DNA from 3 places in the Streptomyces sp. CA-210063 genome. Region 2 is predicted to be linked to each of the others. Evidence: predicted binding sites of a transcription regulator. Region 2 holds the regulator's gene; each other region holds the start of a gene.

Region 1 (6,118 bases), 1.3 Mb from region 2:
CCGCAGTCCACACCCGCGCCGCCGCAGCCCGCGCGGCGATGCTCCCCCGAGAAGAAAGGCCGCGCGTATGACCGCTCCAACGATCCGCCGACACCGCCCCGGGGCACCATGGAGGGGAGGAGGCGAGGACATGACCCCCAGCACCACTCAGCGCCCGCACATCTCCGCCGAGGACTTCGAGGAACTGGCCAGCCAGGCCCCCGAGCACGTAGAGCTCGAATTCATCGAAGGGCGGCTGTATGTAAAAGGCGATCACATCGAGATCGAGGACTTCGAGGAACTGGCCCGAAAGGCCCCCAAGGGAGTCCGGCTCGAACTGATCAATGGAAAGCTAGAGGTCAAGCCCATGCCGGACCCTCGGCACGGCGCCATCGCCATGTGGCTCATCCGTCTGTGCATGCAGGAGCGTCCTGAGCTTGCCCTGTACCCGGACCAGGGGCTGAGGATCGGTACCTACCGTAAAGGCCACGCCCGCCCGGACGGCGTCCTGGCGCCCCTCGACCACTTCATCGCCCAAGGGGGCGAATGGTGCGACACCGACGGTGTTCTCATGGTCGTCGAGGTGACATCCCACGACCGTGACACCGACCGACGCGACCGCGTCGAGAAGCCCCAGGGCTACGCGGAAGCGGGCATCCCCGTCTATCTCCTCATCGACCGCGACAACCGCACAGTGGTCGTGCGCAGCGAACCCGAGAACGGGGAGTACCGACAGAGCCCCGTGTATCACTTCGGAGACGTCATCGAACTCCCCGCCCCCGTCAACATCACCCTGAACACCGAGAAGCTCAAGGACTACGCCGACTGACCCGTCCCCGATGCCGGGCCCCTAACACTCGCGGGCCCGGCGTCGTCACCCTGCACTCAGCTCAGCGACCCCAGCGCCGCCGGCTCGAACGCCTTCAGCTCGCCGAAGCGGCCGTCGAGCACCTTCGCCGCCCACTCGGGGTCCTGGAGCAGCGCGCGGCCCACGGCGACCATGTCGAACTCCTCGGCCTCCAGGCCGTCCAGCAGGTCGTCGATGGCCTTGGTCGAGGACCCCTCACCGGCGAACGCGGTGAGGAACTCGCCGTCCAGACCGACCGAGCCGACCGTGATGGTGGGCTTGCCGGTGAGCTTCTTCGTCCAGCCCGCGAGGTTGAGCTCGGAGCCCTCGAACTCCGACTGCCAGTAACGACGCGTGGAGGCGTGGAAGGCGTCGACACCGGCCGCCGCGAGCGGGGTCAGCAGCGCCTCCAGCTCCTCCGGCGTCTCGGCGAGCCGCCCGTCGTACGCCTCCTGCTTCCACTGCGAGTAGCGGAAGATGACGGGGAAGGTCGCGGACACGGAGTCCCGTACGGCCGCCACGATCTCCGCCGCGAACTTCGTACGGGCGACGAGGTCACCGCCGTAGGCGTCCGTACGGCGGTTGGTGCGCTCCCACAGGAACTGGTCGATCAGGTAGCCGTGGGCGCCGTGGAGTTCGACGCCGTCCATGCCGATGCGCTCGGCCTCGGCGGCGGACTTGGCGAACGCGGCGATGACCTCGTCGATGTCCGCCTGCGTCATGGCCCGGCCGCCCTCCGCCTCGGTGCCGTCGACCCGCAGGCCGGACGGACCGAGAACCGGGGCCTCGGGGAAGAGCTTGCCCTGCTGCCGGACGGTCCCGATGTGCCACAGCTGCGGCACGATCGTGCCGCCGCCCGCGTGCACAGCCTCCGCGACCTTCGCCCACCCGGCGAGCTGCTCCTCACCGGCGAACCGCGGCACCCCCTCCTCGTCCCCGGCCGTCTCGTGCCCGACGTACGTCCCCTCGGTCACGATCAGGCCCACCCCCGCGGCCGCCCGCCGTCCGTAGTACGAGGCCACGTCCGCGCCGGGCACACCGCCGGGCGAGAACACCCGCGTCATGGGCGCCATGGCGATCCGGTTCGGAACGGTCAGGCCGTTGATCGTGACGGGGCGGGACAGGATCTCGGCGGCACGGGAGGTGGAAGGGGAGGCGGAGGTGGTCACGTAGGGGCTCCTCGGAGTCGGAGAGGTCGGCACCGGACAATAAGCGGGATACGCACTACATGCGCACGCATATAGTGCCTCTCCACACAACCGCCCCGCCCGCCACCGCATTCCGCCGCCACGCCCCGCCCGCTGTGACCCCGGTCATGCCTACGGGAGTGCTCGGCGGTTCCGGACACGCCCGAGGGCGGCACCCCCTGCGTCCAGGGGGTGCCGCCCTCGGTACTGAAGGACGGTTGATCGACCAGGGTCGATCAGAAGTCCATGTCACCGCCCGGCATACCGCCACCGGCGGGCGCGGCGGCCTTCTCCGGCTTGTCGGCGATGACGGCCTCGGTGGTGAGGAAGAGCGCGGCGATGGAGGCGGCGTTCTGCAGGGCAGAGCGCGTGACCTTCGCCGGGTCGATGATGCCCTCGGCGATCATGTCGACGTACTCACCGGTCGCGGCGTTCAGGCCGTGGCCGACGGGCAGGTTGCGCACCTTCTCGACGATGACGCCACCCTCGAGACCACCGTTGACGGCGATCTGCTTGAGCGGGGCCTCCAGGGCGAGCTTCACGGCGTTGGCGCCGGTCGCCTCGTCACCCTCCAGGTCCAGCTTCTCGAAGACCGTGGAGGCCTGGAGCAGGGCCACGCCACCACCGGCGACGATGCCCTCCTCGACGGCCGCCTTCGCGTTGCGAACGGCGTCCTCGATGCGGTGCTTGCGCTCCTTGAGCTCGACCTCGGTCGCGGCACCGGCCTTGATGACGGCCACGCCGCCCGCGAGCTTCGCCAGGCGCTCCTGGAGCTTCTCGCGGTCGTAGTCCGAGTCGCTGTTCTCGATCTCGGCGCGGATCTGGTTGACCCGGCCGGCGACCTGGTCGGTGTCACCGGCGCCGTCGACGATCGTCGTCTCGTCCTTGGTGATGACGATCTTGCGGGCGCGGCCCAGGAGGTCCAGGGTCGCGTTCTCCAGCTTGAGACCGACCTCCTCGGAGATGACCTCGCCGCCCGTGAGGATGGCGATGTCGCCGAGCATGGCCTTGCGGCGGTCACCGAAGCCCGGGGCCTTGACAGCGACGGACTTGAAGGTGCCACGGATCTTGTTGACGACCAGGGTCGACAGGGCCTCGCCCTCGACGTCCTCGGCGATGATCAGCAGCGGCTTGCCCGACTGCATGACCTTCTCCAGGAGCGGGAGCAGGTCCTTGACCGAGGAGATCTTGGAGTTGGCGATGAGGATGTACGGGTCCTCCAGCGAGGCCTCCATACGCTCCATGTCGGTGGCGAAGTACGCCGAGATGTAGCCCTTGTCGAAGCGCATACCCTCGGTGAGCTCCAGCTCCAGACCGAAGGTCTGGGACTCCTCGACGGTGATGACGCCTTCCTTGCCGACCTTGTCCATGGCCTCGGCGATGAGCTCGCCGATCTGGGTGTCGGCGGCGGAGATGGAGGCCGTGGAGGCGATCTGCTCCTTGGTCTCGACCTCCTTGGCCTGGTCGAGCAGGGCACCGGAGACGGCCTCGACGGCCTTCTCGATACCGCGCTTGAGAGCCATCGGGTTGGCGCCGGCGGCTACGTTGCGCAGGCCCTCGCGGACGAGCGCCTGGGCGAGCACGGTCGCCGTGGTCGTTCCGTCACCGGCGACGTCGTCCGTCTTCTTGGCGACTTCCTTGACCAGCTCGGCGCCGATCTTCTCGTACGGGTCCTCGAGCTCGATCTCCTTGGCGATGGAAACACCATCGTTGGTGATCGTGGGCGCGCCCCACTTCTTCTCGAGGACGACGTTGCGGCCCTTGGGGCCAAGGGTGACCTTGACGGCGTCGGCGAGCTGGTTCATCCCGCGCTCGAGACCGCGCCGTGCCTCCTCGTCGAACGCGATGATCTTGGCCATGTGAAGTGGTCCTCCCGGACAGGGGGTGGATTTCTCCGGACCGCGCTGGCGCCCGCGACGGACGGCCTGCCTGCCTCGTGGTTCCTTGCCCCACATGGCCTGCGGGCCTCACCGACCCGGTCCTCGTTGTCACTCTCACCTTCAGAGTGCTAACGCCAATGATTAGCACTCGGCATGGTCGAGTGCAAGCGCCTCCGGATGATCCGCAGGTGAACGCGCCCCCGCGCGCCTCTCGGCACCCCTCGCACGCGGGAGGGCCCGCACCACAAGCAGGAGGGCCCGCACCCCTGTACGGGGTGCGAGCCCTCCCGAAAAGAACGAAGAACGTCGCTGCGTTGAAACCCGGCGCGTTACTTCAGCCGGCCGCGAGTCGGACCATGTCCGCCTGCGGCCCCTTCTGACCCTGCGAGATCTCGAACTCGACCCGCTGGCCCTCTTCCAGGGTGCGGTAACCGTCCATCTGGATCGCGCTGTAGTGGACGAATACATCCGCACCACCGTCGACCGCGATGAAGCCGTACCCCTTCTCCGCGTTGAACCACTTGACGGTGCCCTGAGCCATGCCTAACTCCCCTATTACTGGCCCTTGCACAGACCCGCACTTCGCGGATCCGGGTCAGACCTCACCCCCCAACGGTTGGGGGTGTGCGCCGGAACGCGTCGACCGCGGCCGAATGTATCTGTCCAACTGCCCTCTGCAACAGGTCAATCGGACGAGAATTCTGGACACGACCGGTCGGGAATGTACGAACAATTCCCCCGAATTCAGGGCAAGTCGGGCCCTACAAAAGGAACGAAACACGCAAAAGCCCTGTGCACTTTGGCTACTTCATATAGGGCGTGCGGCGCGATCAAATATGCGCCCGGCATGGAATCACTACGCCGGTCGATCCGGGTTCCCCAACTCTACCGTGCTCAATCATAGAGAATTGCCCCCTCCGCTTCTCTCGCGGAGGGGGCAATTCGATGAACACTCGGTAATCAGCGTTACCGACGGTTACTACCGACGGGTACTGACCACGGGTCAGCCGCCGGCGACCGCCGGGATGATCGACACGCCCGCACCGTCCGGCGTAGCCGTCTCCAGCCCCTGCTCGAACCGGACATCATCGTCATTCACGTACACATTCACGAACCGCCGCAACTTGCCCTGATCGTCCAGGACCCGGGCGGCGATCCCGTTGTGGTTCTTCTCGAGGTCGGCGATGACTTCGGCGAGGGTGCCCCCTTCCGCAGTCACCTCGGCCTTGCCGCCGGTGTAGGTGCGAAGGATGGTGGGGATGCGAACGTTGACAGACATGACGTGAAACCTCCGGGTACGTGCAGCAGGGTCAGGGGCGCGGGGAACTGCGCGACAAGCCCCCACCTGCCCGCAGCCAAGCGACTAACCGGTCTTACGCAAGACCAGCCTCGCGGAACGATTCAAGGTTGGGCCGAATAGTCGCGGTCAGCCCGGTCCCGGCCACCGCGTCCAACGTCTTCAGACCATCGCCGGTGTTGAGTACAACCGTGGTCAGCGAGGGGTCGAGAACCCCGTCCTCGATGAGCTTCTTCGTGACGCCGACGGTCACACCACCCGCCGTCTCCGCGAAAATGCCCTCGGTCCGCGCCAGGAGCTTGATCGCCTCGACGACCTGCTCATCGTTCACGTCCTCCACGGCCCCACCCGTACGCCGAGCGATGTCGAGCACATACGGCCCGTCCGCCGGGTTACCGATCGCGAGCGACTTCGCGATCGTGTTCGGCTTCTGCGGCCGTACGACGTCGTGCCCCGCCTTGAAGGCCACCGACACCGGCGAGCACCCCTCCGCCTGCGCACCGAAGATCTTGTACGGCTTGTCCTCGACGAGCCCGAGCTTGATCAGCTCCTGCAGACCCTTGTCGATCTTCGTGAGCTGGGAGCCGGAGGCGATGGGGACGACCAGCTGGTCGGGCAGCTGCCAGCCGAGCTGCTCGCAGATCTCGTACGCGAGGGTCTTGGAGCCCTCCGCGTAGTACGGCCGCAGGTTGACGTTCACGAAGCCCCAGCCCTCGCCGGCCGGGTCGCCGATCAGCTCGGAGCAGAAGCGGTTCACGTCGTCGTAGTTGCCCTCGATACCGACGAGCTCGCCGCCGTAGATGGCGGCCATGACGACCTTGCCCTGCTCCAGGTCGTGCGGGATGAACACGCAGGACCGGAGGCCGGCGCGCGCGGCGGCGGCGCCGACGGCACCGGCGAGGTTGCCGGTGGAGGAGCAGGAGAGGGT
Region 2 (6,118 bases):
GGGACGGCCACCGAGCCGGACGCCGTGCGGGTGGGGCGGGAGGGGGAGGCCGACGAGGGGCGGACCAGGGTCACCACCCGGCCCTCCAGGAGGAAGCCCCGGGGTTCCAGCGGGAACACGCGGTGCTTGCCGAAGCGGTCCTCCAACGTCACCGTGCCCGCCTCGCAGCGGATGACCGCGCCGCAGAAGCCGGTGGTGGGTTCCTCGACGACCAGGCCCGGGTCGGCCGGGACCTCGGGGGCCCGCTTGGGCTTCTTCCAGGGAGGGGTCAGGTCGGGTGAGTACTGGCGCATTCGGATGACGATAGGAGAAGCCCGCCCGGGAATCCCGCCGTGCTCAGCGCGACACGCCGGTGGCCACGACTGGCCACGACCGGCTACGACGCGTCGAAGCGGCGGGCCAGCGCGTCGCGTTGGGCCCGTACGAACGCCGCGTCCACCACCGCCCCGTGCCCGGGGACGTACAGCGCGTCCTCGCCGCCCAGGGCCAGGAGACGGTCGAGCGCGGCAGGCCAGCGGGAGGGCACGGCGTCAGGGCCCGCCTGGGGCTCGCCGGACTCCTCGACCAGATCCCCGCAGAAGACGACCTCCGGAAAGCCCGCAGCCCCCGCAGCCCCCGCAGCCCCCACAGCCCCCGCAGAATCCGCACCCCCCGGAGCGCCCGGCACCAGGACCGCCAAGTCATGCCCCGTGTGGCCCGGTCCGACGTTCGCCAGCAGTACCTGGAGCCCGCCGCCCAGGTCGAGTGTCCACTCGCCGGAGACGTGGTGGCGGGGGCGTACGAGGAGGTCGGCGGCCTCGGTGGCGTCCGTGAGGGGGAGACCGTGGTGCACCGCGTCCGCGCGGAGGGCCTCGCGGTCGCGGGCCAGAACGCCGTCGAGGCCCACCGCGCCGAAGATCTCGACCCCCGCGAACGCGGCCGCTCCGAAGACATGGTCGAAATGGGAGTGCGTGAGCGCGAGATGTGTCACACGGGCGCCGCCGAGCAGGTGGCGCGCTTCGGCACGCAACCGCGCGCCCTCACGGAGGCTCGAACCCGCGTCGATCATGAGGGCCCCTCCGTCCCCGATCACCAGCCCGACCGTGCAGTCCCAGCCGGGAAGTCGGCACCGTCCGACCCGGGGCGTCAATCCCTGCCACCCGAACTCTTCCCAAGTCACCGTCATACGCCGACGCTAGCTGTAGCTCACGGTGTACCGGTCGAGGGAGGCCGACGAGGAGGGCGTCGAGGAAATCAGGGGTGGCTTCCACCCGGTCGGAAGGTGCCGGGACCCCCGGTGCGCTCGTCGGCCGGAACCCCGCCGGAGCCCCGGTCGGGGTCGGCGTCGTCGCGTACCCGTCAGTAGAAAGCGGTCCGACATCGCCGGACAGGTCGGTACACGTCGGCATGATGTGGCTGGACCGGCCTTGCCGGGGGCGTACCCCACCGCCGTACACTGGGCGGGGAGTGTTGGCACTCGCCCGGGGTGAGTGCCAACGGGGAGTCACAGGAAAGCGACTGGAGGTGTGCGCGGTGCTCAGTGAACGCAGGCTCCAGGTGCTGCGCGCCATCGTCCAGGACTACGTGGGCACCGAGGAGCCGGTCGGTTCCAAGGCGCTCACGGAGCGGCACAACCTCGGGGTCTCCCCGGCGACCGTCCGCAACGACATGGCGGCGCTGGAGGACGAGGGTTTCATCGCCCAGCCCCACACCAGCGCGGGCCGCATCCCCACCGACAAGGGGTACCGGCTCTTCGTCGACAAGCTGGCCGGCGTCAAGCCCATGACCCCGCCCGAGCGGCGCGCCATCCAGAACTTCCTGGACGGCGCGGTCGATCTCGACGACGTGGTGGCCAGGACCGTACGGCTGCTCGCGCAGCTGACGCGACAGGTCGCCGTCGTGCAGTATCCGTCGCTCACTCGGTCGACGGTGCGGCATGTGGAGCTGCTGTCGCTGGCCCCCGCCCGGCTGATGCTCGTGCTGATCACGGACACGGGACGGGTGGAGCAGCGGCTGGTCGACTGCCCCGCACCGTTCGGAGAATCGTCACTCGCGGATCTGCGCGCCCGGCTCAACAGCAAGGTCGCGGGCCGCCGGTTCACCGACGTTCCCCGGCTGGTCGAGGACCTGCCGGAGGCGTTCGACGTCGAGGACCGGGGCACGGTCACGACGGTGCTCTCCACCCTGCTGGAGACCCTCGTCGAGGAGAACGAGGAGCGGCTGATGATCGGCGGCACCGCCAATCTCACCCGCTTCGGACATGACTTCCCCCTCACGATCCGGCCCGTTCTGGAAGCCTTGGAGGAGCAGGTCGTCCTCCTCAAGTTGCTTGGCGAGGCCGGGGATTCGGGCATGACCGTACGCATCGGTCATGAGAACGCCTATGAGGGACTCAACTCCACGTCCGTCGTCTCCGTCGGCTACGGTTCGGGCGGCGAGGCAGTAGCGAAACTGGGCGTGGTCGGACCTACGCGCATGGACTATCCGGGAACGATGGGAGCGGTACGAGCGGTGGCACGGTACGTCGGACAGATCCTGGCGGAGTCTTAAGTGGCCACGGACTACTACGCCGTACTCGGCGTGCGCCGCGACGCGTCTCAGGACGAGATCAAGAAGGCGTTCCGGAGGCTCGCGCGCGAGCTGCATCCGGACGTCAATCCCGATCCGAAGACCCAGGAGCGGTTCAAGGAGATCAACGCCGCCTACGAGGTGCTCTCGGACCCGCAGAAGAAGCAGGTCTACGACCTCGGCGGCGACCCCCTGTCCCAGGCGGGCGGCCAGGGCGCGGGCGGCTTCGGCGCGGGTGGCTTCGGGAACTTCTCGGACATCATGGACGCCTTCTTCGGTACGGCGTCCCAGCGGGGTCCGCGGTCGCGTACGCGCCGGGGCCAGGACGCGATGATCCGGCTGGAGATCGACCTCGACGAGGCGGCCTTCGGTACGACGAAGGACATCCAGGTCGACACGGCCATCGTGTGCACCACCTGCAGTGGTGAGGGCGCGGCCCCGGGTACGACCGCCCAGACCTGTGACATGTGTCGCGGTCGCGGTGAGGTCTCGCAGGTCACGCGGTCCTTCCTGGGCCAGGTCATGACGTCCCGCCCCTGCCCGCAGTGCCAGGGCTTCGGCACGATCGTCCCGAACCCGTGCCCCGAGTGCGCGGGCGACGGGCGCGTGCGGTCGCGGCGGACGCTGACGGTCAAGATCCCGGCCGGTGTCGACAACGGCACGCGGATCCAGCTGGCCGGTGAGGGCGAGGTCGGGCCCGGTGGCGGTCCCGCCGGTGACCTCTACGTCGAGATCCACGAGCTTCCGCACGCGATGTTCCAGCGGCGCGGGGACGATCTGCACTGCACGGTGACGATCCCGATGACGGCGGCTTCTCTCGGTACGAAGGTGCCGCTGGAGACGCTGGACGGGCTTGAGGAGGTCGACATCCGGCCCGGGACGCAGTCCGGGCAGTCGATTCCGTTGCACGGGCGCGGTGTCACGCATCTGCGGGGCGGCGGTCGTGGCGATCTGATCGTCCACGTGGAGGTCCAGACCCCGACGAAGCTCGACCCCGAGCAGGAGGGGCTGCTGCGGCAGCTGGCCGCGCTGCGGGGTGAGGAGCGGCCTACGGGGCAGTTCCAGCCCGGGCAGCAGGGATTGTTCTCGCGGTTGAAGGATGCGTTCAACGGGCGCTGACCGGTCCACGGGAGAGCTCGGGAGGCCGAGGCTGTCGGGTGGGTGCGGGCGGTGCGTGGTTGCTCGCGCAGTTCCCCGCGCCCCTTCAGGGGCGCGGGGAACTGCGCGACCAGCCCCCAGGCACCCGCAGTCGAACGACCGGCCGTACCCGATTCGGTGATGTTCCGAGGACGTGGCAACATGCCGTCATGTCCTCCGCACTGACCGATCTCGTCCCGCTCCCGATCGTGCAGGCCCCGATGGCGGGCGGTGTGTCCGTGCCGCAGCTGGCCGCTGCCGTGTCCGAGGCGGGCGGGCTGGGTTTTCTCGCCGCCGGGTACAAGACGGCCGACGGGATGTATCAGGAGATCAAGGCGCTGCGGGCGCTGACCTCGCGTCCCTTCGGCGTGAACCTGTTCATGCCACAGCCGGAGTACGCGGAGCCGGCCGCCGTCGAGGTGTACGCGGAGCAGCTGGCCGGTGAGGCCACCTGGTACGAGGCCGAGCTGGGCGACCCCGACAGCGGGCGCGACGACGGCTACGAGGCCAAGATCGCCGTGCTGCTCGACAACCCGGTGCCGGTGGTGTCGTTCCACTTCGGCTGCCCGACCCCCGAGGTCATCGAGTCCCTCGCCCGCAAGGGCACACTCACCCTGGTCACCGCGACCTCGGCGGAGGAGGCGCAGGCCGTGGAGCGGTCGGGGGCCCACGCCGTGATCGTGCAGGGCGTCGAGGCGGGCGGCCACCAGGGCACCCACCGGGACGACCCGGAGCGGGACCACGCCGGCATCGGCCTGCTCTCCCTGGTCGCCCAGGTCCGCGAGGCCGTGGCGCTGCCGATGGTCGCGGCCGGCGGCATCATGCGCGGCGGCCAGATCGCCGCGCTCCTCACGGCGGGCGTGAGCGCGGCCCAGCTCGGGACGGCGTTCCTCGCCACCACCGAGTCCGGCGCCCACGCCGTGCACAAGCAGGCGCTGACCAACCCCCTCTTCGTCCGTACGGAGCTGACCCGCGCCTTCTCCGGGCGCCCCGCGCGCGGCCTGGTCAACCGGTTCCTGCGTGAGCACGGCCCCTACGCGCCCGTCGCCTACCCCGAGGTCCATCACCTCACCTCGCCGCTGCGCAAGGCCGCCGCCAAGGCCGGGGACGCGCAGGGCATGGCGCTGTGGGCCGGGCAGGGGCACCGGATGGCCCGGGAGCTGCCGGCCGGGGAACTGGTCGAGGTGCTGGCCGCCGAGATCGCCGCCGCGCAGGCCGAGCAGGCCGCCGCGCGGGTCGGCAGTCAGGGCGGCGGACAGGCCGGGGGTGAGGGCCGATGACCGCGCCGGTGTTCGTGGTGGACCGGTTCGACGGCTGGGGATCGGAGATCGTGCTCGACGGCCCCGAGGGGCGGCACGCCGTCTCGGTGAAGCGGCTGCGGCCCGGTGAGGACGTCGTCCTCACCGACGGGCGGGGCCGGTGGCTGGAGGGCGTGGTGAAGGCCGCCGAGGGCAAGGACCGGCTGGTCGTCATGGACGTGGGGAGCCTCCACGAGGAGCCGCCCGCGCAGCCCCGTATCACCGTCGTCCAGGCGCTGCCCAAGGGCGACCGGGGCGAACTGGCCGTCGAGACCATGACCGAGGTCGGCGTCGACGCGATCGTGCCGTGGGCCGCCTCGCGCTGCATCACCCAGTGGAAGGGCGACCGGGGGCTGAAGGCCCTCGCCAAGTGGCGGGCGACCGCGCGGGAGGCGGGCAAGCAGTCCCGCCGGGTGCGGTTCCCCGAGGTCGCGGACGCGGCCACCGGCAAGCAGGTCGCGGCGCTGCTCGCGCAGGCCGACTTCGCCGCCGTACTGCATGAGAGCGGCGACGAGACGCTGGCCACGGCCGAGCTGCCGGCGGCCGGGGAGATCGTGCTCGTCGTGGGGCCCGAAGGGGGTGTGTCTCCGGAAGAGCTGGCGCTCTTCGGCGAGGCGGGCGCGGGGGCGTATCGACTCGGGCCCAGTGTGCTGCGTACATCGACCGCCGGGACGGCGGCCGGGGCGCTGCTGCTGGGCCGAACCGGACGCTGGTCCTGACCGCCCCTCGGTCCCGACCGGCGTCCCCGGATCCCCTGGGAGCAACGTGGAACTCGCACAGGTAAGGCTGCTGGTCTCCGACTTCGCCGCCTGCTACCGCTTCTACGCCGACGTGCTCGGTCTGAAGCCGCAGTCCGGGGCGGCCGACGGGCCGTACGAGAAGTTCAGCCCGACGGTCGGGTCCGCGGGCATCGCCCTGCAGGACCGGGCGATGATGGCCGAGGTGCTCGGGGAACTGGCCGACACGGCGAACGGGCACCGGTCGCTGGTCGTGCTCCGGGTCGACGATCTCGACGACTACTGCGAGCGGATCGTCGAGCGCGGCGCCACGCTCCTGCACGGGCCCGCACCCATGACCGACCGTATGCGCGTGGCCCATCTCAAGGATCCCGAGGGGAACTTGGTGGAGCTGCAGGA
Region 3 (6,118 bases), 3.2 Mb from region 2:
GGCGACCGAGGTCACGCCCAGCGCGCGCATCCGCTCCGCCCGGTACGTCGCCACGCTCGCCCGCGTCGACTGTTCGACCCCGTTCGGCGTGAAGAACATCCGCTCCGCGTCCGCCGCCCCGAACTTCACCGCAGCCCGCTGCCGCAGCAGCGCCTGCGCCATCGCCGCCGACACGAGTGCCGCCGGGTGGTCGCGGCGCAGCCGGGTCGCCACGGCCAGCTCCCGCGCCGGTTCGGTGCCGCGCACCTCGTCGAGGAGGGCGCGGCCCTCGGGGGTGAGGAGGGGGGCGAGGAAGACGGCGGGGTCGAGGTCGTTCACCGGGCCATTGTCGGTCAGGCGGAGGAGGTGTGGGCCACTCGGTGGATGGTCGCGGTCCGGTGGCGGTGTCGGGGCGGTGGGGACGGGCTGTCCTGCGAGGATGCGGCGCCATGCGATTCGTACGACAAAATGATCTAAAGGGTGCGAAGTGGGCGCGTCTCTGGAGGGGGAGCGGCGGTGCCCGGGGTGGTGTCGCCGTGCTCGCCGCAGCGGTCATCGCGTCCGGGTGCGCCGGCGGCGGTACCGAGGAGGCTGCGGAGACGGGCACCGCCGAACAGCGGGGGACCGGGCGACCCGTGCACGGCCAGCCGCGGCGGCCGCTCGACGCACCCGCCGCCCGTGCCCTGGACGCGTACGCCACGCAGTTGCGCCGGGCGCACGCCGCGCGGGCCGCCGCCGCGAAGCGCTGGGGGCTGGCCGGGGTGCCGCTGATCCCGCCCCCGCCCCCGGCGAAGAAGCCGGAGCTCAGGACCCGTAAGGGATTCGAGGTCGACGGGCAGGTGGAGGACGGCCTGCCGCCGGTCTTCACCACCGTCCCCACCCGCCACAAGGTCGTCTTCCTCACCATCGACGACGGCGCCGAGAAGGACCCCGCGTTCCTGCGCATGATGAGCGAGCTGAAGGTCCCGTACACCGCCTTCCTCAGCGACTACCTGGTCAAGGAGGACTACGGCTACTTCGAGCGGATGCGCGACCGTGGCGTCGTACTCGACAACCACACCCTCAACCACCGCTACCTGCCCGCCCTCTCGTACGCCGACCAGAAGCGCGAGATCTGCGGCATGCAGGACGTGATCGAGAAGCGGTACGGCAAACGGCCCACGCTCTTCCGGCCGCCGTACGGCAGCTACGACCAGGACACCCTCCGCGCCGCCAAGGTCTGCGGCGTCAAGGCCGTTCCGCTCTGGAACGAGGAGGTCTTCGTCGACCGCTGGGAGCACCGCGAGTCGGACGGCGAGCTCCGCCACGGCGACATCGTCCTCAGCCACTTCCGGGGCCGGGGCGAGTGGAAGGGCACCATGCCCGACATGATCCGCCGCTTCCTGAACCGGGTGACCGCCGAGGGGTACGCGGTGGCGCGGCTGGAGGACTACCTGTGAGGGGGCCCGGCGGTTATGGGGTGCGCGGAGGACGTGGGCCCGCCCTCACGGCCCTCGCCGCCCTGCTCCTCGCCGGGTGCGCCACCGATCACGCCGACCCCGCCGAGGGGCCGGGAAGCGAGGTGGCGGCGGAGGGACGGCTGCCGACACACGGACCGTCGCCGTCGCCGTCGCCGTCATCGACGTCGTCGCCGGCGACACGGCCGACAGCGACATCGGCGCCGCCGGGCTCGCAGCCGAGCGGGACGGGGGTGGCCGGCCCTGGCCCCCGCGCGGGCGCCTCTGGCCCCCGCGCGGGCGCTCCCGTCCCTGGGCCCGGCGTAGGCGCCCCCGGCGCCAGGCCCGGCACGAGCGCCACCCGCCCAGGCGCGGGCGCCCCCGCCCCCAGCCTCGGCGTGGGCGCCCCCGTCCTCACTCCCGGCGCAGATGCCCCCGCCCCCGCCCCAGGCCACGGCACAGGCGCTCCCGCCCCCACTCCCGGCGCGGACGCCCCCGCCCCCAACCCGGGCGCGGGAGCCCCCAGCCCCGCCCCCGCCCCCAACTCCGGCGCAGGCGCCCGCGCCCCCGGCGCAGGCGCCTCCCCCCACCCCCACTCACCCCCCTACCGCCGCTGGGGCCTCTCCGAGCCGCTCGCCCCCGCACCCCAGCCCCCCGACCGGCCGCCCGCGCCCCGCGCGGCCGACCCCGGGCTGGCTCCGGTCGTCGATCGGGTTGCGACCCGCGACAAGGTCGTCTTCCTGACGTACGACGACGGGGCCGAGAGGGACCCGCGGTTCGTCGAGATGGTCCGTGAACTACGGCTCCCGGTGAGCATGTTCCTGACGGACAGCGTCGTCGGGCCGGGCTACGGCCACTTCGCCCGGCTGCGCGCGGTCGGCGCGACCGTGCAGAACCACACCCTCGACCACACCGCCCTGCGCGGCCTGCCGTACGCCGGACAGCGCGCCGAGATCTGCGGCCAGCAGAACAAGCTCAAGCAGCGCTTCGGCATCCGGCCGACCCTCTTCCGCCCGCCCTACGGCGTCTACGACACCACCACGCTCCGCGCCGCCGCTGACTGCGGCATCTGGGCGGTCGTCCTGTGGCGCGCGTCCATGCAGATCACCGACCTCCGCTACGCCGTCGGCGACCACCTCCGCCCCGGCGACATCGTCCTGGCCCAATTCCGGGGCCCGGCTCAGCTGAACGGCGCGACACTCACCCGGATGACGACGAGACTGCTGCGCCGGATCCAGGAGCAGGGCCTGACGGTGGGCCGCCTGGAGGACTACCTCTGACGCTCGAAGGACCACCTCTGACGCTCACCAGGGGGCTGCCTCCGGCGGACGCGATTAGCAGTCCGCTTGACCGAGTGCTAATCGCGGTCATAGTCTCAGGTCTGGCACTCCCCCCTGGAGAGTGCCAACTACGCGACGGGCAGGTCCGGCACCCGCGACGACGGATCCACCTGGTCGCCACCTCAGACAGTTAACCCCGTGAGATCTCCGAAGGGGGAGGTCGGATCGTGACGACCACCAGCTCCAAGGTTGCCATCAAGCCGCTTGAGGACCGCATTGTGGTCCAGCCGCTCGACGCCGAGCAGACCACGGCCTCTGGCCTGGTCATCCCGGACACGGCCAAGGAGAAGCCCCAGGAGGGCGTCGTCCTGGCCGTGGGCCCGGGCCGCTTCGAGAACGGCGAGCGTCTTCCGCTCGACGTGAAGACCGGCGACATCGTGCTGTACAGCAAGTACGGCGGCACCGAGGTGAAGTACAACGGCGAGGAGTACCTCGTCCTCTCGGCTCGCGACGTGCTCGCGATCATCGAGAAGTAATTCACCCAGTTTTGCAGTGAGCTGCGCCCCCGGCCCCCGCGACCGTCAGGAAGCCGGGCGCCGGGGGCGTAGTTCGTTCTCCCAAAATTTCCGAGAGGGCTGAACCGCTCCCATGGCGAAGATCCTGAAGTTCGACGAGGACGCCCGTCGCGCCCTTGAGCGCGGCGTCAACAAGCTTGCCGACACGGTGAAGGTGACGATCGGCCCCAAGGGCCGCAACGTCGTCATCGACAAGAAGTTCGGCGCCCCCACCATCACCAACGACGGTGTGACCATCGCCCGCGAGGTCGAGGTCGACGACCCGTACGAGAACCTCGGCGTCCAGCTGGTGAAGGAGGTGGCGACCAAGACCAACGACGTAGCGGGTGACGGTACGACCACCGCCACCGTGCTGGCCCAGGCGCTGGTGCGCGAGGGCCTGCGGAACGTCGCCGCCGGTGCCTCCCCGGCCGCCCTGAAGAAGGGCATCGACGCCGCGGTCAAGGCCGTGTCCGAGGAACTCCTCGCGACCGCCCGTCCGATCGACGAGAAGTCCGACATCGCCGCCGTCGCCGGTCTGTCCGCCCAGGACACGCAGGTCGGCGAGCTCATCGCCGAGGCGATGGACAAGGTCGGCAAGGATGGTGTCATCACCGTCGAGGAGTCCAACACCTTCGGTCTGGAGCTGGACTTCACCGAGGGCATGGCCTTCGACAAGGGCTACCTGTCGCCGTACTTCGTGACGGACCAGGAGCGCATGGAGGCCGTCCTCGACGACCCGTACATCCTCATCCACCAGGGCAAGATCGGCTCCATCGCCGACCTGCTGCCGCTGCTGGAGAAGGTCATCCAGTCCAACGCCTCGAAGCCGCTGCTGATCATCGCCGAGGACGTCGAGGGCGAGGCCCTGTCGACCCTGGTCGTCAACAAGATCCGCGGCACCTTCAACGCGGTCGCCGTCAAGGCCCCCGGCTTCGGCGACCGTCGCAAGGCGATGCTGCAGGACATGGCGACGCTGACCGGCGCCGAGGTCATCTCCGAGGAGGTCGGCCTCAAGCTCGACCAGGTCGGCCTCGACGTGCTCGGCTCCGCCCGCCGCGTCACCGTCACCAAGGACGACACCACGATCGTCGACGGCGCCGGAGACTCCGGGGCCGTCCAGGGCCGCATCGCCCAGATCAAGGCCGAGATCGAGAACACGGACTCCGACTGGGACCGCGAGAAGCTCCAGGAGCGCCTCGCGAAGCTGGCCGGCGGCGTGTGCGTGATCAAGGTCGGCGCCGCCACCGAGGTGGAGCTGAAGGAGAAGAAGCACCGTCTGGAGGACGCCATCTCCGCGACCCGCGCCGCGGTCGAGGAGGGCATCGTCTCCGGTGGTGGCTCCGCGCTCGTCCACGCCGTCAAGGTCCTCGAGGGCAACCTCGGCAAGACCGGCGACGAGGCCACGGGTGTCGCGGTCGTCCGCAAGGCCGCCGTCGAGCCGCTGCGCTGGATCGCCGAGAACGCCGGCCTGGAGGGCTACGTCATCACCTCCAAGGTCGCCGAGCTCGACAAGGGCCAGGGCTTCAACGCCGCGACCGGCGAGTACGGCGACCTGGTGAAGCAGGGCGTCATCGACCCGGTCAAGGTCACCCGCTCCGCCCTGGAGAACGCCGCCTCCATCGCCTCCCTCCTCCTCACGACCGAGACCCTGGTCGTCGAGAAGAAGGAAGAGGAGCCGGCCGACGCGGGCCACGGCCACGGTCACGGCCACTCCCACTGACCTTCAGTCAGCACGAAGGCCACTCAGTACGAAGGCCCGGCACCCCTGGGGTGCCGGGCCTTCGCGTCGTCCTACTGCTCCAGGCCTTCGAGCGCGCCCAGCTGTCCCATCAGCCCCAGCCGGTCGTACTGCCACCAGCCCTCGGCGAGCTTCCCGTCGGACGTGCACCGATGGATGGTCGTCCCGGCCATGGAGACCTTCCTCCCGGTGGCCGCGACGCCGAGGAAGTCGCCCTTGTGCGTGCCGTTCCAGGTCCACCGGGTGCACACCCGGTCACCCTGCGCGATCTGGTCCTCGACCGTGAACGAGAAGTCGAACCCCGTCCGCCACATCCCGACCTCGCGCCTGACCGCGTCCATGCCGATGACGTCCTGCGGGTTGGAGGGATCGTGGTCGTGGAAGTCCTCCACCAGCAGATCGTTGAGCGGCGGCAGCTCCCCCTCGGTGGCCAGCGCCTCGAAGAACCTCCGCGCCGTGTCCGCGTACAGCTGCTCGTCCCGCACCACGTCCAGATCCGTGAACGTGGGCGTCTCGTCGCACAGCGCCACCATCTCCTGGAAGATCCGATCGGTCTCCGGCAGCCCGGAATTCCGCATCGCCTCCTCGTACGACGGGAACTCCACGATCTCGATGATGTGCGACGAGTCGGACCGGTCCTTGCCGACCACACTGTGCGTCGCCGTCCGCTTCCCCTTGGTCTGCTCGACCCACCTGTCCATCAGCCGGTTCATCTCGTCGAGCCGGCTGGTCTTACAGTCGATGAGCTGCACGAATGTCATGATGCGTCGCCTCCCGGCCCCCCTGGGTCCCGGTTGAACACCTCCATTGTCTCCCGGCGGCGCCGCCCTCTCACCCTTTGGCATCACGACCCCATGCCCTGGCGGGCCGACGGAAACGGAATACGCGCGTGCGCTTCACTCCGTGGCAACCCCCTACCGCGGCCCGTACTTCCGCCCCGTCTTCGAGCTGATCCCGCCCAGCAGCCCCCGCGGCACCACCTTCACCACGCCCATCAGGGTCTTGTAGCGCGGGTCGGGGATGGAGACGGTCTTGCCGCGGGAGAGGTCGGCGAGGGCCGCGGTGACGAGCTTGTCGGCGTCGAGCCACATCCAGGACGGGATGTTGTCCGTGCCCATGCCGGCCCGG

The links. Region 2 encodes HrcA, which represses chaperone genes, less so after heat shock. Its sites were predicted from a motif close to TTNGCACTCNGNNNNNCNGAGTGCNAA; they were not measured.
Region 1: a site for HrcA is predicted at 4,035-4,061, ahead of groL (chaperonin GroEL). Genes of this name have one in related genera too.
Region 3: a site for HrcA is predicted at 2,750-2,776, ahead of groES (co-chaperone GroES). Genes of this name have one in related genera too.

The regions. Positions count from the first base shown of each region.
Region 1 covers NZ_CP102512.1:5,868,894-5,875,011, reverse strand. The annotation lists gene JIX56_RS25690 (hypothetical protein) at 1-71, shown strand, start outside; gene JIX56_RS25685 (Uma2 family endonuclease) at 131-808, shown strand; gene JIX56_RS25680 (NADH:flavin oxidoreductase) at 865-1,995, opposite strand; gene groL (chaperonin GroEL) at 2,250-3,872, opposite strand; gene JIX56_RS25670 (cold-shock protein) at 4,228-4,434, opposite strand; gene JIX56_RS25665 (MoaD/ThiS family protein) at 4,897-5,172, opposite strand; gene thrC (threonine synthase) at 5,267-6,118, opposite strand, start outside.
Region 2 covers NZ_CP102512.1:7,178,534-7,184,651, forward strand. The annotation lists gene JIX56_RS31380 (DUF3097 domain-containing protein) at 1-293, opposite strand, end outside; gene JIX56_RS31385 (MBL fold metallo-hydrolase) at 377-1,165, opposite strand; gene hrcA (heat-inducible transcriptional repressor HrcA) at 1,513-2,529, shown strand; gene dnaJ (molecular chaperone DnaJ) at 2,530-3,666, shown strand; gene JIX56_RS31400 (nitronate monooxygenase) at 3,855-4,964, shown strand; gene JIX56_RS31405 (16S rRNA (uracil(1498)-N(3))-methyltransferase) at 4,961-5,701, shown strand; gene JIX56_RS31410 (VOC family protein) at 5,748-6,118, shown strand, end outside.
Region 3 covers NZ_CP102512.1:3,961,009-3,967,126, reverse strand. The annotation lists gene JIX56_RS16930 (class I SAM-dependent methyltransferase) at 1-318, opposite strand, end outside; gene JIX56_RS16925 (polysaccharide deacetylase family protein) at 429-1,418, shown strand; gene JIX56_RS16920 (polysaccharide deacetylase family protein) at 1,814-2,695, shown strand; gene groES (co-chaperone GroES) at 2,923-3,231, shown strand; gene groL (chaperonin GroEL) at 3,344-4,972, shown strand; gene JIX56_RS16905 (ester cyclase) at 5,044-5,751, opposite strand; gene JIX56_RS16900 (SDR family NAD(P)-dependent oxidoreductase) at 5,905-6,118, opposite strand, start outside.